3 regions of the Methylobacterium sp. A54F genome follow, and region 2 is predicted to be linked to each of the others. Evidence: predicted binding sites of a transcription regulator. Region 2 holds the regulator's gene; each other region holds the start of a gene.
What was found. The regulator LexA, encoded in region 2, represses DNA repair genes until DNA is damaged. The targets are predictions, from matches to a motif close to TGTTCNNNNTGTGTTCNG.
Positions count from the first base shown of each region.

Region 1 (5,112 bases), on a different contig from region 2:
CCGACACGGCGCGGGTGCCGGCCGAGGTCTGGGCGGTGGTGCGGGCGATCTCGGTGGTCGCCGCGCCCTGCTCCTCCACCGCCGCGGCGATGTCGCCGCCGACCCGGGCGAGGCGCTGGATCACGGCCGTGATGCCCCCGATCGCCGCCACCGAGGCGTCCGTCGAGGCGGTGATCTCCGCGACCTTGGCGGCGATCTCGTCGGTGGCCCGCGCCGTCTGGCCCGCGAGGTTCTTCACCTCGGCGGCGACGACCGCGAAGCCCCGGCCCGCGTCGCCCGCGCGCGCCGCCTCGATGGTGGCGTTGAGCGCGAGCAGGTTCGTCTGCCCGGCGATGTCCGAGATCAGTCCGACGATCTGTCCGATGCTGCCGGCGGCCTGGGCGAGGCGCGCCACCTCGCCGGCCATGCCGGTGGCGTCGCGCTCCGCCGCCGCGGCGAGGTCCGCCGAGGCGGTGACCTGCGTGCCGATCTCGCGCACCGAGGCCGAGAGCTCCTCGGTGGCGGCCGCGACGGTGTCGGCCGAGAGCGCGGCCTCGTGCGAGGCGCTCGCCACCGCCTGGCTGAGGCTGGTGGTGTCGTCGGCCGCCGTGGCCATACCGCGGGCGGCGGCCTCGAGCTGGGCGGCGGCCGTCGAGACGGCCTCGACGATCCCGCCGACCTGGCCCTCGAAGCCGTCGGCGAGGCCGAGGGCGGCGGCGCGCTGGGCGGCCTGGGCCGCGGCGGCCATCTGCTCCTGCTCGGCGCGGATCCGGCGCCGCTCCGCCAGGCTGTCGCGGAACTCCACCGCCGCCCCGGCGATCGCGCGCACCTCGCGGGGGCCGCCCGCCGGGATCGCGACGTCCTCCGCCCCGCGCCCGATGGCGGTGAGCGCCCGCGACATCTGGATCAGGGGGCGGGCCACCGCCGTGCCGAGGGCGACCGCGAGGGCGGCCGAGGCGAGGAGGATCGCGAGCCCCGCGCCGGCCCAGGCCGCGAGGCTGCGGTCGGCGGCGGCGCGGACCTGCCCGGCGGCGGCCGCGAGCTCCGCGGTCAGGCCGTCCTCGACGCCCTTGAGGGCGTCGATGCGCTGGCTGGCGAGCTTGAACCAGAGGGGGGCGTCGTGCACGGGCAGGGCCGCGCCCGGCAGCGTGTCGAGGATCGCCCCGCGCTGGCGGGCGACCTCGCGGGCCGCCTCCCCGGCCTCGGCCGCCTCGAGGGCCGCGATCCCCGCGCCCTGCGCCCGGGCCCGGAACTGGCCCGCGAAGGTGGCCTGGCTCGCCGAGAGCGTCGCGAGGCGCTTCAGCCCGGCGAGGTCGAGGCTGCCCGCCGCGATGATCGCGGAGGCCGCCGCCCGCTCCTGACCGGCGAACTCCTTCAGCTCCAGGAAGGCCGCGTAGGTGGCCACCCGGTTGGCGATGCCCGCATCCGCCACCGCGGCGGCCATCTCGCGCACCGCGCCGAGGCCCTCCCCGATCAGGCCGGTGAAGAAGGCGGCCGCCTGGGGCGGGGCGAGGGCGAGGGCGTCGATCGCCCGCCGCTCGCCCGCCACCCGGCCGAGGCCGTCGGCGAGGGCGGCGACCCGGCGGGCGAGGCCGGACCCGAGGGCGGCGCTGCCGGGCCCGGTCACGGCCTCGGCGAGGCCGCGGGCGGCCGCGTCGGTGCGGGCGCGCTGCGCGTCGAGCTCCGCCCGGAACTGGGTGCCCTTCGAGCCGAGGAACAGGCTGGAGGCGCCGCGCTCGCGCTGGGCCTCGTGCACGAAGGCGCTGATGCGGGCGGCGAGCCCGACGCCCTGCTCCACCCGGGCCATGCCGTCGCGCTGCTCCCAGCGCTCGTGCACCGCCAAGGCCGCCACCGCCGCGAAGGCGAGGCAGGGGGCCAGCGCCACCGCGAGGATGCGCCCGCGCAGGGAGGCCAGGAAGCCTCCGGACAGGGAGCGACCCGAGACCGGACCACGCGACAGCAAACCACCCGACATGCGAACACCCGGCAAGGTACGAAACAGGGAAACAATGCTTTCGCGGAGCGGCCGCGAGCGTTAACGGGTGTGTATCCGTGCCGGTAAACACCCGGTTGAAAGTACAGGAATTGCTTAAGAAAAGGCGCCGTTGCTGCATATATGAGCAGCTGGATTGAACCGTTGGAGTTCTCCGGGCGGCGCAACGGGGGCGCCCTGTGACACGCCCCGCGTCATCCCGGGGCGCCGCGGCGGCGTTGATCCTGTACTCTTTTCGTTCTAAGCATGCCCGCGCGCGCCTCGCGCCGCCCTGGGATCGCTCCGCGCCCGGGCCCGCGAGCCGGCCCTGCGCCGCGTCCGCCTTGTCCGCGGGGCGCAAGCCTCCACATGGCGGTTGCATCGGCGCGCCGCGCCGTGCCGCCGTCAGGCCGAGACTGCCCCGAGAGAACCGCTGCCCCATGGCCAAAGCCCAAGCCGCCAAGCCTTCCCGCAGCGTCGAGCCTTCCCGCAGCGCCAAGCCTCCGCGTCGTTCCAAGGCATCGGGCGCGGAGATCGTGAGCGCGGCACCGGCGGCGGCGGAGGACGCGCGCGACGCCCGCATGGCGGCGCTGTTCGACGGCGCCCGGGACGAGCGGGTGATCGCGGTGCGGGGCGCCCGCGAGCACAACCTGAAGAACGTCGACCTGACGATCCCCAGGGACAAGCTCGTGGTGTTCACCGGGCTGTCCGGCTCCGGCAAGTCGTCGCTCGCCTTCGACACGATCTACGCGGAGGGGCAGCGCCGCTACGTCGAGTCGCTCTCGGCCTACGCGCGGCAGTTCCTGGAGATGATGTCCAAGCCCGACGTCGACCAGATCGACGGGCTCTCGCCGGCCATCTCCATCGAGCAGAAGACCACCTCGAAGAACCCCCGCTCGACGGTCGGCACCGTCACCGAGATCTACGACTACATGCGCCTCCTCTGGGCGCGGGTCGGCATCCCCTACTCGCCCGCCACGGGGCTCCCCATCGAGAGCCAGACCGTGAGCCAGATGGTCGACCGGGTGCTGGCGCTCCCCGAGAAGAGCCGCCTCTACCTGCTCGCCCCCGTGGTGCGCGGCCGCAAGGGCGAGTACCGCAAGGAGATCGCGGAGTTCCAGAAGAAGGGCTTCCAGCGCCTGCGCGTCGACGGGGAACTCTACCCGATCGACGACGTGCCCAAGCTCGACAAGAAGCTGAAGCACGACATCGACGTGGTGGTGGACCGCATCGTGGTGCGCCCCGACATCGGCTCGCGCCTCGCCGAGTCCTTCGAGACGGCCCTGGAGCTCGCCGACGGCATCGCGGTGATCGAGTTCGCCGACGCCCCCGAGGGCGGGGCGGTGCCCGAGCCCGTCACCTTCTCGTCGCGCTTCGCCTGCCCGGTCTCCGGCTTCACGATCCCCGAGATCGAGCCGCGGCTGTTCTCCTTCAACAACCCCTTCGGGGCCTGCCCGACCTGCGGGGGCATCGGCCACGAGATGCGGATCGACCCCGAGCTCGTCATCTCCGACGAGGCCTTGAGCCTGAAGCGCGGGGCGGTGGCGCCCTGGGCGAAGTCGACCTCCCCCTATTACGGGCAGACCCTCGACGCGCTCGCCAAGCACTACGGCTTCAAGACCACCGTCGCCTGGTCCGCCCTGCCCCAGGCCGCCCGCGCCGTGATCCTCTACGGCTCCGGCGCGCAGCCGGTGCGCTTCGAGTACGACGACGGCCTGCGGGCCTACGCGGTGAACAAGCCCTTCGAGGGCGTGATCCCGAACCTGGAGCGCCGCTACAAGGAGACGGAGAGCGACGCGAGCCGCGAGGAGATCGGCCGCTTCATGAGCGAGACGCCCTGCGGGGCCTGCGCGGGCAAGCGGCTGAAGCCCGAGGCGCTCGCCGTGAAGGTCGCGATGCAGGACGTCGGCGAGGTCACGGCGCTGTCGGTGCGCGAGGCCCACCGCTGGTTCTCGGAGCTGCCGGGCAAGCTCACCGGCAAGCAGAACGAGATCGCGGTGCGCATCCTCAAGGAGATCCGCGACCGCCTCACCTTCCTGGTGGATGTCGGCCTCGAATACCTGACGCTCGCGCGCGGCTCCGGCTCGCTGTCGGGCGGCGAGAGCCAGCGCATCCGCCTCGCCTCGCAGATCGGCTCGGGGCTGACGGGCGTGCTCTACGTCCTCGACGAGCCCTCGATCGGCCTGCACCAGCGCGACAACGAGCGCCTGCTCGGCACCCTCAAGCGCCTGCGCGACCTCGGCAACTCGGTGATCGTGGTGGAGCACGACGAGGACGCGATCCTGCAGGCCGACTACGTGGTCGATGTCGGGCCGGGCGCAGGGATCCACGGCGGCGAGATCATCGCGCAGGGGACCCCCGCCGAGGTGCTGGCCAACCCCGCCTCGCTCACCGCGAAGTACCTCACCGGCGAGATGACGGTGCGCACCCCCACGGCCCGCCGCAAGGGCCGCAAGGGCAGCCTCAAGCTCGTCGGCGCCCGGGGCAACAACCTGAAGAACGTCTCCGTCGAGATCCCGCTCGGGACCTTCACGTGCATCACCGGCGTCTCGGGGGGCGGCAAGTCGACCCTCGTGATCGACACCCTCTACAAGGCGGTGGCCAAGAAGCTGAACGGCGCGCTGGAGCACCCCGCCCCCTACGAGCGCCTGGAGGGGCTGGAGAACCTCGACAAGGTCATCGACATCGACCAGTCGCCGATCGGCCGCACGCCGCGCTCGAACCCCGCCACCTACATCGGCGCCTTCACGCCGATCCGCGACTGGTTCGCTGGGCTGCCCGAGGCCAAGGCGCGGGGCTACCAGCCCGGCCGGTTCAGCTTCAACGTCAAGGGAGGTCGCTGCGAGGCCTGCTCGGGCGACGGCGTCATCAAGATCGAGATGCACTTCCTGCCCGACGTCTACGTCACCTGCGACGTCTGCAAGGGCAAGCGCTACGACCGCGAGACCCTGGAGGTGCGCTACCGCGCCAAGTCGATCGCCGACGTGCTCGACATGACGGTGGAGGAGGCCGCCGACCTGTTCAAGGCGGTGCCGGCGATCCGCGAGAAGATGGAGACGCTCGCCCGCGTCGGCCTGCACTACGTTCATGTCGGGCAGCAGGCCACCACCCTGTCGGGGGGCGAGGCGCAGCGCGTGAAGCTCTCGAAGGAGCTCGCCAAG
Region 1 covers NZ_JBKFBF010000010.1:86,970-92,081, forward strand. Annotated here, with positions in the region: gene ACLBXP_RS17260 (methyl-accepting chemotaxis protein) at 1-1,954, opposite strand, end outside; gene uvrA (excinuclease ABC subunit UvrA) at 2,392-5,112, shown strand, end outside.
Region 1: a site for LexA is predicted at 2,198-2,215, ahead of uvrA (excinuclease ABC subunit UvrA). Genes of this name have one in related genera too.

Region 2 (5,112 bases):
ACCCTCGGGACCGGCATCGTCGATGCGGGGATCGTCGACCCGCGGGTGATCTTCGCCGCGCTCGCGGGCGCCATCGTCTGGAACGTCGCGACCTGGATCCTCGGCATCCCGTCGAGCTCGTCGCACGCGCTGATCGGAGGCCTCGTGGGCGGGGGCGTGGCGAAGGCCGGCTTCTCCGCGGTGGTGTGGGGCGGCCTCCTCAAGACCGTCGCGGCGATCGTGCTCTCTCCCCTCCTCGGCTTCGTGCTGGCGCTGCTCCTCGTGCTGATCGTGTCCTGGGCCTGCGTGCGCGCGACGCCGTTCGCCGTGGACAGGCGCTTCCGCATCCTGCAATTCGCCTCGGCCTCCCTCTACTCGCTGGGCCACGGCGGCAACGACGCCCAGAAGACCATGGGGATCATCGCGGTGCTGCTCTACGCGCAGGGGCACCTCGGTGAGAGCTTCCACGTCCCCCTCTGGGTCGTGCTCTCCTGCCAGTCGGCGATGGCGCTCGGCACTCTGTTCGGGGGCTGGCGCATCGTGCACACGATGGGCTCGCGCATCACCCGGCTCAACCCGATGCAGGGCTTCTGCGCCGAGACCGGGGGCGCGCTGACCCTGTTCCTCGCGACCTGGCTCGGCGTGCCCGTCTCCACGACCCACACCATCACGGGCGCGATCATCGGCGTGGGTGCGGCGCGGCGCGCCTCCGCGGTGCGCTGGGGCGTCGCCGGGGATATCGTGACGGCCTGGGTGCTGACCCTGCCGGCGGCCGCCCTCATCGCGGCCGGAACCTACCTCGTCACCGGTCTCTTCGGCTGAGGGTGCGATCCTCTCAGGGCCGAGCCTTGCCGGCGACCTCCCGGACGAAGGCGAGGCAGCGGCTGCGATCGGCCGGATCCGTCACGCGCCCGAAGGCCTCGAGGAGTTCCGCGGTCTGCGCCACGAGGCCGAGATCGGTCGCGCTCTCCTCACGGTCGCCGGCGCCCGCGAGGGGGTCCCCCGTCAGCAAGGCGTCCTCGCTCGTGCCGAGCGCCGCCGCGATCCGCCTCACCATCGTGCGCCCGGACGTCGCCTCCGGCGCCGCCTCGAACCCGGACAGGTTCATGCGGTCGTCGCGCTCGCTCCGCTCGCCACCCATCATGGTACCACGCCCCCACTCTTCGAATTTTGGCCGAACGCTCTAGCTTTCAGTCCAATGATGCACAATCATCCGGTGCACAATGCAGACGTCTACCGAGGTGCGGCGGACCCGCGCAGCGACGGAACGAGACCTGTGCCAGCGCGGGACCGACGCGGGCATCCGGCCGGCGTCCGCGGCCAGACAGCAGAACTCGTGCCGACCGGTTCGAGCCGCTCTTGCGGAACACTTGCGGAACGTTTAGCCTGTTCGCTGTTTGTTTCTGCGACCGCGCGCCGCGTGGGCGCCCACCTTGAGACAGGTCGAACCGATGCTGACGCGTAAGCAGTTGGATCTCCTCCGCTTCATCCAGCAGCGCATGCGCGAGAGCGGCGTGCCTCCCTCCTTCGATGAGATGAAGGATGCGCTGGACCTCAAGTCGAAGTCGGGCATTCACCGCCTGATCACCGCCCTGGAGGAGCGCGGCTTCCTGCGTCGCCTGCCGAATCGGGCCCGCGCGATCGAGGTGATTCGCATGCCCGAGACGCTCGGCAGCGCCGCCGGCGCGGCGAGCGAGGTGCGGCGCTTCACCCCGAGCGTCGTCGAGGGCGGACGGGCGAAGGCTGCGCCGCCGCGGCCGACCACGACGCAGATCGTCGATGAGGCGGGCCGGGCCGTGACGATCCCCGTGATGGGACGCATCGCGGCCGGTACGCCGATCTCCGCGATCCAGAACCAGAGCCATGCCATCACCCTGTCGCCGGACTTCGTGGCGGGCGGTGAGCATTATGCGCTCGAGGTTCGCGGCGATTCGATGGTCGAGGCCGGCATCCTGGACGGGGACCTCGTGGTCATCCGCAAGCAGGAGACCGCCAACACCGGCGACATCATCGTGGCGCTCATCGACGACGAGGAGGCGACCCTGAAGCGCCTGCGTCGCCGCGGTTCCTCGATCGCGCTGGAGGCGGCGAACCCCGCCTACGAGACGCGGGTGTTCGGGCCGGACCGCGTTCGGATCCAGGGTCGCCTCGTCAGCCTCGTCCGGCGCTACTGAAGCGATTCGGCTGAGGGCGGGTCGGGCTCGTCCTCGCCCGGCGGCCGCACGGTGGCGGGCGGTCCCTGGGCGGGTTCGGGCCGCGCCGCGGGACTTGGCCGTCGCCAGGGCGGCGTGCGGACCGGATCGCGGGCGTTCGTGACGCGCGGGCCCTCGCCCGTGAAGCGGATCGCCACGGCGCCGTGCCGGGCGAGGTAAGCCCGGTCGATCACGAGCGGTGCCGCGCAGGCCGCCGGTGCCGCTCGGGCGCTGACGAGGATCGCGGCCCGGGCGCAATCCTCCGCGAAGGCACGGCCATCTCGCACCAGGGCGACCGCGCCGCCCCCCGCCATCGTCGCGGTGCACCCGAGGCGATCGCAGCGCCCGCCCGCGGCAAGCTCCGAGGCCTGCCGCCCGTCCCCGTCGGCGCGCAGCCATTGTTCGACCACGAAGGACGGCGCCCGCCCGACCAGCATCAGCCGGCCTGCGCCGTCGCGCAGCGCGAGGCCCCCGCCCTCGCGATCGACGTAGAGGTCGTGCCGCTCCGGGACCGCCGCGAGTGCGAGGCCGAGGGCCGCCGGGGCGAGGCTCAGCCAGCGCAGGCGCGAGGCCGGCAGCGTCGCGAGGAGCAGGGCGAGGCCGAGGAGCGCGAGGGCGCCCGTGCCGAAGGCCGGCACCACGACGGTGGCGTGGCCGAACCCGGCGATCCACTCGGAGGTCGTGAGCATGCCCCGCACCGCGAGGCCCATCAGCCACCAGACCGGCTGGTCCAGGGCGAAGGGGTAGGCCAGGATGCCGAGCACCGCGGCGGGCATCACCGCGAGGGAGACCAGGGGCAGGGTCAGGGCGTTCCCGAGGATCCCGAACGGCTGCACGGTCTGGAAGTGATAGGTCGCGAACGGCGCGGTGGCGCATTGCGCGACGAGGGTCGTGGCGAGCGTTCCGATGACGGCGGTCCCGGCGAGCGCGATCAGGCGCCCCAGGCGCCCGGCCCCCTCCCGCCGCAGGAACCCGGCGCCGAGGAGCGGCGCGCAGGCGATGAGCCCGGCGACCGCGCCGAACGACATCTGGAAGCTCGGGCCGAGCAGCGCCTCCGGCTCGCGGGCGAGCGCCACCAGCGCCGCGAGGGCGAGGTTGCGCATGCTGAGGGCGGGCCGGTCCACCAGGATCGCGCCGAGCATGATCAGGGTCATGAGGAGCGCCCGCTCGGCCGCCACGTCCCAGCCCGAGAACACGCAGTAGGCGGTCACGCCCGTCATCGCGAAGCCCGCGGCGATCTTCTTGATCGGCCAGGTGAGGGCGAGGAACGGGACGAGGGCGAGGATCGCCCGGATCAGCCAGAACACCACGCCGGCGGCGAGCACCATGTGGAGCCCCGAGATCGAGATGACGTGGTAAATCCCGGCCGCCCGCAGCACCGCGCTGGTCTCCGGGCTGATCAGGCCGCGCTTGCCCGTGACGAGGGCCGCCGCGACCGCGCCGGCCTGCCCCCCGTTGGCGTCGGTGATCCGCCGCGTCAGGGCGTTGCGCGCCGCATCGACCGCCGCGGCGATCCGCAGGCCGAGGTCGGGGGGCTCGGGCGGCGCGCGGACCTCGATCCGCCCCACGAGCGAGCCCACCGCGCCGATGCCGCGGAAGTAGGCGTCGCGGGCGAAATCGTAGCCGCCCGGCCGCGCGGCCTCGGGCGGCGGCAGGAGGCGCGCGGTGGCGGCGATGAAATCGCCCGGCCGCAGCGCCTCCGCCCGCTTGTAGGAGACGCGCACCCGCGCCGGCCGCTGCCCCGCGGCGAGGCCGCCGAAGCCCGACACCCGCACGACCACCCGGGCCCCCTCGTCGCGCTCGTCGAGGGCCTCGATGAAGCCGGTGAGCGGGCCGATGGTGGTGCGGGCGAGGACCGGCGCCTCGACCCGGAGGATCCGCCACTCGGCCGCCGCGAAGCCCAGGAAGGCGGCGACCGCGGCGAGCGCCAGCGCCCGCGCGACGGGGCGCCCGCCGAGCCAGGGCATCGGCGCCAGGCAGGCACCGCCGGCGATGAGCGGCGCGGCGAGCGCCGGACTGCCGTCCGCCGCGGTGAAGCGCACGAGGATGCCGAGGCCGAAGGCGACGGCGAGCCACGGGAAGAGCCGCCGCTGCTCCGCCTCCACGGCGAGGCCGGCGCCGAAGAACGCCCGGATGGCGGGCAACGGGGCGAGGCGGCGCCACGCGACGCCCGACCGCGCCGCCGCGATGCTCCCGGCCCCGCTCCCCCCTCCGCCCATGCGTGCCGCCCGATGGTGCCGCCGGAAACCCTCGCCCGGACGCGCCGCGAATCGCCGGCACGTTCCGGCCCGAACGGCGTTTCCTCAAGTGCTCGGGCTCATGCTACACGCCCGCGACCGGACGGGTCGATCCGACCCGCGGCCCCGCTCCACGCCAACATTCAGTCTCCCCGATGCCGCCAGACGTCGTCACGCGCTTTGCGCCCTCGCCCACCGGCTACCTCCACATCGGAGGCGCGCGCACGGCCCTGTTCAACTGGCTGTTCGCCCGCCGGCACGGCGGCCGCATGCTGCTGCGCATCGAGGACACGGACCGCGAACGCTCCACGCAAGGGGCGATCGACGCGATCCTCGACGGCCTGCGCTGGCTCGGCCTCGATTGGGACGGGGACGTGGTCTACCAGTTCGCACGGGCCGACCGGCACCGCGCGGTGGCCGAGAGCCTGATCGCCAGCGGCAACGCCTACCGCTGCTACGCGACGCCCGAGGAGCTGACCGCCATGCGCGAGCAGGCGCGGGCGGAGGGACGCCCGCTGCGCTACGACGGGCGCTGGCGCGACCGCGACCCGGCGGAGGCGCCGGCGGGCGTGAAGCCGGTGATCCGCCTGCGGGCGCCGACCGAGGGCGAGACCGTGATCGAGGACGCGGTGCAGGGCCGCGTGACCTGGGCGAACCGGGACCTCGACGACCTCGTGCTGCTGCGCTCGGACGGCAATCCGACC
Region 2 covers NZ_JBKFBF010000009.1:105,833-110,944, reverse strand. Annotated here, with positions in the region: gene ACLBXP_RS16100 (anion permease) at 1-801, shown strand, start outside; gene ACLBXP_RS16095 (hypothetical protein) at 815-1,123, opposite strand; gene lexA (transcriptional repressor LexA) at 1,431-2,153, shown strand; gene ACLBXP_RS16085 (ComEC/Rec2 family competence protein) at 2,147-4,390, opposite strand; gene gltX (glutamate--tRNA ligase) at 4,564-5,112, shown strand, end outside.

Region 3 (5,112 bases), on a different contig from region 2:
GATGCGGGCATCGTCTTCCGCATCGCGCTCCCCGCGATGCTGACGAACCTCGCGCCCTCGGTCGCGAGCGCCTTCATCGCGCACGCCCTGGCGAGCTTCGGCCCCGTGGCGATCGCCGCGAACGCCGTCATCGACCGGCTCACCCCGGTGGCCTTCGGGGGCCTGTTTGCGATGTCGGGCTCGATCGGCCCGATCCTCGGGCAGAACTGGGGCGCGGGCCGCTTCGACCGCATGCGGGCGGTGCTGAGCGGGGGGGCCGCGGTCACGGCCGGCTACGTCGCGACCGTCTGGCTCGCGCTGATCCTGGCCCGCGGGCCGCTGACGAGCCTGTTCGCGCTCACCGGCGAGGCCGCTGACCTGTTCGGCTTCTTCTGCCTCGTCAGCGGGGCGGTCTGGTTCTTCAACGGCCTCCTGTTCCTGTCGAATGCCTCGTTCAACAACCTCGGCGCGCCGTTCCTGTCCACCGCCCTGAACTGGGGCCGGGCGAGCCTCGGCACCATGCCGCCGGCGCTCCTCGGCGCCGCCCTCTACGGGCCCCGTGGTGTCATCGCGGGGGTCGGCCTCGGTTCGCTGCTGTTCGGCGTGATCGGGATCGGGCTCGCCTACCGCACGGTGGACCGCCTGCAGCGCCGCGCGCCCCCGGCTCCGCAGGCGGTCCGGGCCGAGAGCGAGGCGGCGCTGGCGGCCGGCGCGCCCCAGCACGGCGCGGTGGTGTGAGGCGCTCAACTGGCCAAGTGCGCCCCGGTGCGACTAGGGTGGGGGCTCAGTGTGAGGCCCGACCGCCATGTTCAACCCGCTCGACATGCTCCAGGCGCAGAACGGCGCCGGCCTGCAGGGGATGGGGCAGCAGTTCGGCCTGACCCCGGAGCAGACCCGCCGCGCCTTCGAGGCGCTGATGCCGGCCTTCGCCCTCGGCCTGCAGAAGACCGGCGAGATGGGCGGCTTCGCGCCGTTCTTCGGGATGGCGGGCACGCCCTGGGGCGGCCAGCCCAAGGCCGCCGAGGCGCCGCTCGCGCAGCTGTTCGGCTCGCCGATGCTGGCGCAGGCGGTGCTCCAGCAGGCCTCCGCGGCGAGCGGGGTCGGCTCGCAGGTGCTGCGCCAGATGCTGCCCGTGATGGCCGGCATGGTGGTGGCGAGCCTCGTCCACATGCTTCTGAACCAGCCGGCCCCCTCCGAGCCCGCCCGTGCGCCGACGCCCGAGCCGTTCCCGATGAACGCCGTCTGGGCCGACATGATGCGCGCCTTCCTGCCGGCCCAGCAGCCGGCGCCCGCGCCCGCCCCGGCCCCGAAGGCCCGCGGCCCGGCGCCGAAGCCCGCCGCGTCCCGCCCGGCGCCGGGCGCGGCGGAGGAGCGGACCGAGACGCCCGCCTACGACATGTTCCATCAGATGCTGCAGACCGGCGCGGAGGTGCAGGAGCGCAACGTCAAGGCGATGCAGGGCATCTTCGACGCGTTCTGGACCGAGGCCGAGCGAGACAAGGGGTCCGCGGCGGGATCCGCGGCGCCGGCCGGCCCGGACGGGGCGGCCCCGGAGGGCCCGAAGCCCCCCGAGCCGGCCGCCCCCCGGACGGAGGGCAAGCCCGGCGGCCGCGGGAAGCCCGAGCGCGGCTGACGCCCGGTCACTGGACGGCGGTGGTGACCTGGGTGTTGACCGTGTTGAACAGCGTGCCGACCTGACTGCCGACGGCCCGGGCGGACGCCACGATGGCGATCGAGATCAGCACGCCGATCAGCGCGTACTCGATGGCGGTGGCGCCGCGGGCGTCCCGGGCGAAGGCGCGCAGGCGTGCAGCGGCCCGCTCGGCCTTCCGCGGGCCGGCCGCCCCCGCGGCTCCCGGAACCTTTGCCATCACGCTCACCCCCTCCGCCACGATGGCGTCGCCGCAACCTAGAGGCCGGCGCGTTGACGAGCCTTTAAGACGATCGCGGAAGGGCCGGGATTGTCGTGCGGGGCGGGCGTCGGGTCAGTCGCGCCCGGCCTCCTTGCGCAGGGCGTCGATCCGCTTCGAGGCCTCGGCCTTGTCGAGGTCCGGGTCGAACGCCTTCGGCTCCTTGGTCTCCTCCGAGAGCGTCTTCAGGTAGGAGGCCTGCGCGCCGGTCATCGGCTCACCGCCGGTGGTCCACTGGTCCGGATCCTTGATCTGGTTCGAGACGTCCTTCGGATCGGCCTTCGGATTGGCGTCCTTCGCGGAGTCCTGCGCTTGAGCGGCCTTGGACATGAGAGAACCTTTCGTTCCTGAAACGTTCTACTCAACACCCCGGCCCGCCCAGGGTTCCGAAGCCCGGCGCGGCAGGCTGCCGCGCAAGGTTTGGAGTATCGGCGCGGCAGGCTGCCGCGCAAGGTTTAGAGGGTCGGCGCGGCAGGCTGCCGCGCCGGGGCCGGTCCGCTCAGGCCGCGTGGGCCTTCGGCTGCACCTCGGCGGTGTAGTCGTCCATCAGCGTCTTGGTGAGCGCGGCGGGCGTGAACCGGTAGGGGCCGATCTCGGAGACCGGCGTGACCTCGGCGGCCGAGCCCGTGATGAAGCACTCGGAGAAATCCGACATCTCCTCGGGGCGGATGCGGCGCTCGGTCACCGCGATGCCGCGGCGGCGGGCGAGCTCGATCACCGTCTGCCGGGTGATGCCGTTGAGGAAGCGGTCGGCCTGCGGCGTGTGGAGCACACCGTCCCGGACAAAGAAGACGTTGGCGCCCGTGCACTCGGCGACGTTGTCCTCCCAGTCGAGCATCAGGGCGTCGGCGTAGCCCTTGTTCTCGGCCCGGTGCTTCGAGATCGTGCAGATCATGTAGAGGCCCGCCGCCTTCGAGGTGGAGGGGGCGGTGCGCGGGTCGGGCCGGCGGTAATCGGCGATGTCGAGGCGGATGCCCTTCATCTTGGTGGCCGGGTCGAAGTAGCTCGGCCACTCCCAGGCCGCGACGGCGAGGTGGATGGTGTTGGCCTGCGCGGCCACGCCCATCATCTCGGAGCCGCGCCAGGCGACCGGGCGCAGGTAGGCGTCCCGCAGGCCGCTGGTGCGCAGGACGAGCTGCTTGGCGGCCTCGATCTCGTCGACGCTGTAGGGGATCGTGAAGTCGAGGAGCTCGGCCGATGCCTTGAGGCGTTCGGCGTGCTGGCGGCTCTTGAAGATCTGCCCGCCATAGGCCCGCTCGCCCTCGAACACCGAGGATCCGTAGTGGAGACCGTGGCTCAGCACGTGGATCTTGGCCTCCCGCCACGGCACCATGGCGCCATCGTACCAGATCGTGCCCTCGCGCTCGTCGAACGGGATCACGGACATGGGGATCAGTCTTCCTTCTCGTGCGGCCGGGCGGGGGCCGCCAGGAACGTCGGGGTCCGGCTCGCCGCAGGGTCGGGCTTGCCGCTCCGGCGCGCGCGTGCGAGGCGCATGCGGGCGCGCGCCGCCAGGGACGCGTTCTGCCGGAAGGGTTGACGGGTAGCAACCGGGCTGGGATATGTCAACAACACTGACTTATATCGAGACAGACCACGACGTGACCCGCGCCACACCGATGGACTCCGCCGCCTCGGCCGAGACGCCCGCCGACGCAGCGCACCCGCCCGGGCCGCAGGTCGAGGGGGCGCTGACCAGCGACGACCTGATCGAGCTGCTGTTCTTCGCCTACCGGGACTTCGTCGGCGACCCCGACCGGATCCTCGCGGAGTACGGCTTCGGCCGGGCCCATCACCGGGTCCTGCACTTCGTCGACCGCTATCCGGGCCTTACCATCGCCGAACTCCTCGACATCCTGCGCATCACGAAGCAGAGCCTCAACCGGGTGCTGAAGGATTTGATCGAGCAGGGCTACATCGCGCAGAAGACCGGCACGAGCGACCGCCGCCAGCGGCTCCTCTACTGCACCGACCGCGGGGCCGGCCTCGCCCGGGACCTGACCCGCGTGCAGGTCCGCCGCGTCGCCCGGGCGCTCTCCGAGCCGGACGGGATCCAGGCCCAGACCCAGGCACCCGCCCAGACGCCGGACCAAGGGTCCGCCCAGACCTCGGCGCACGCCTTCCTGCTCGCGATGATCGAGCCGGACGAGCGCGCCGCCGTGCGGCGCCTGATGGCCCGCCGGGTGCGAGGCGCCGCGTGAGCGCCGCCGCCCGGGCCGACCTGCCGGACCAAGCCCCCCACATCCTGGTCGTCGACGACGACCGCCGGGTGCGGGAGCTCCTCTCCCGCTACCTGTTCGAGCAGGGCTTTCGCGTCACGGCCGCGGCGAACACGGAGGAGGCCCGGGCCAAGGCCCAGAGCCTGGTGTTCGACGCCCTGGTGCTCGACGTGATGATGCCGGGCGAGAACGGCTTCGACTACGCCCGCAAGGTCCGCGAGACCTCCCGGGTGCCGATCCTGATGCTCACCGCCCGGTCCAACCCGAACGACCGGGTGACGGGCCTGGAGATCGGCGCCGACGACTACCTGCCGAAGCCCTTCGACCCGCGCGAGCTGATCCTGCGCCTCAACAACATCATCAACCGGGCGGCCGGCCCCCGCCGCGAGGTCGGCGGCGACGTGGTGACCTTCGGCCCCTTCTCCTACCGGATCGACCGGGGCGAGCTGCGCCGCGAGGATGAGATGATCCGGATCACCGAGCGCGAGCGCGAGATCCTGACGATCCTGGCCGCGGCGCACGGCGCCAACGTCGAGCGCGAGGCGCTCGCGGGTGCCGGCGGCGCGGCGGCCGAGCGCACCATCGACGTCCAGATCAACCGCCTGCGCCGCAAGACCGAGGTGGACCCGGCCAACCCGACCTTCCTGCAGACCGTGCGCGGCGTCGGCTACCGCCTCGCGGTGGATTGAGGCCGCCATGGCCGGTGGCTACGACCGCGCGCCCGAGGCGGCCCTGCCGAAGCCGGCGCCCGCCCCCCGCGGACTGCCGGCCCTGCGCGCCCTGTGGCGGCGCCTCGCCCGGGCCATCGGCGACGTCCTGCCGAAGGGCCTCTACGCCCGCTCGCTGATCATCATCATCGCCCCCGTGGTGCTGCTGCAGTCGGTGATCGCCTACACCTTCATGGAGCGGCACTGGCAGCTCGTGACGAAGCGGCTCTCCTCTGCCGTCACCGCCGACGTCGCGGCCCTCATCGACATCTACGAGAGCTACCCGCAGGACCGGGA
Region 3 covers NZ_JBKFBF010000001.1:536,215-541,326, reverse strand. Annotated here, with positions in the region: gene ACLBXP_RS02695 (MATE family efflux transporter) at 1-717, shown strand, start outside; gene ACLBXP_RS02690 (DUF937 domain-containing protein) at 785-1,612, shown strand; gene ACLBXP_RS02685 (Flp family type IVb pilin) at 1,620-1,850, opposite strand; gene ACLBXP_RS02680 (DUF3072 domain-containing protein) at 1,965-2,219, opposite strand; gene ACLBXP_RS02675 (branched-chain amino acid aminotransferase) at 2,389-3,276, opposite strand; gene ACLBXP_RS02670 (MarR family winged helix-turn-helix transcriptional regulator) at 3,509-4,090, shown strand; gene ACLBXP_RS02665 (response regulator) at 4,087-4,797, shown strand; gene ACLBXP_RS02660 (ATP-binding protein) at 4,805-5,112, shown strand, end outside.
Region 3: a site for LexA is predicted at 2,232-2,249, ahead of ACLBXP_RS02680 (DUF3072 domain-containing protein). Genes of this name have one in related genera too.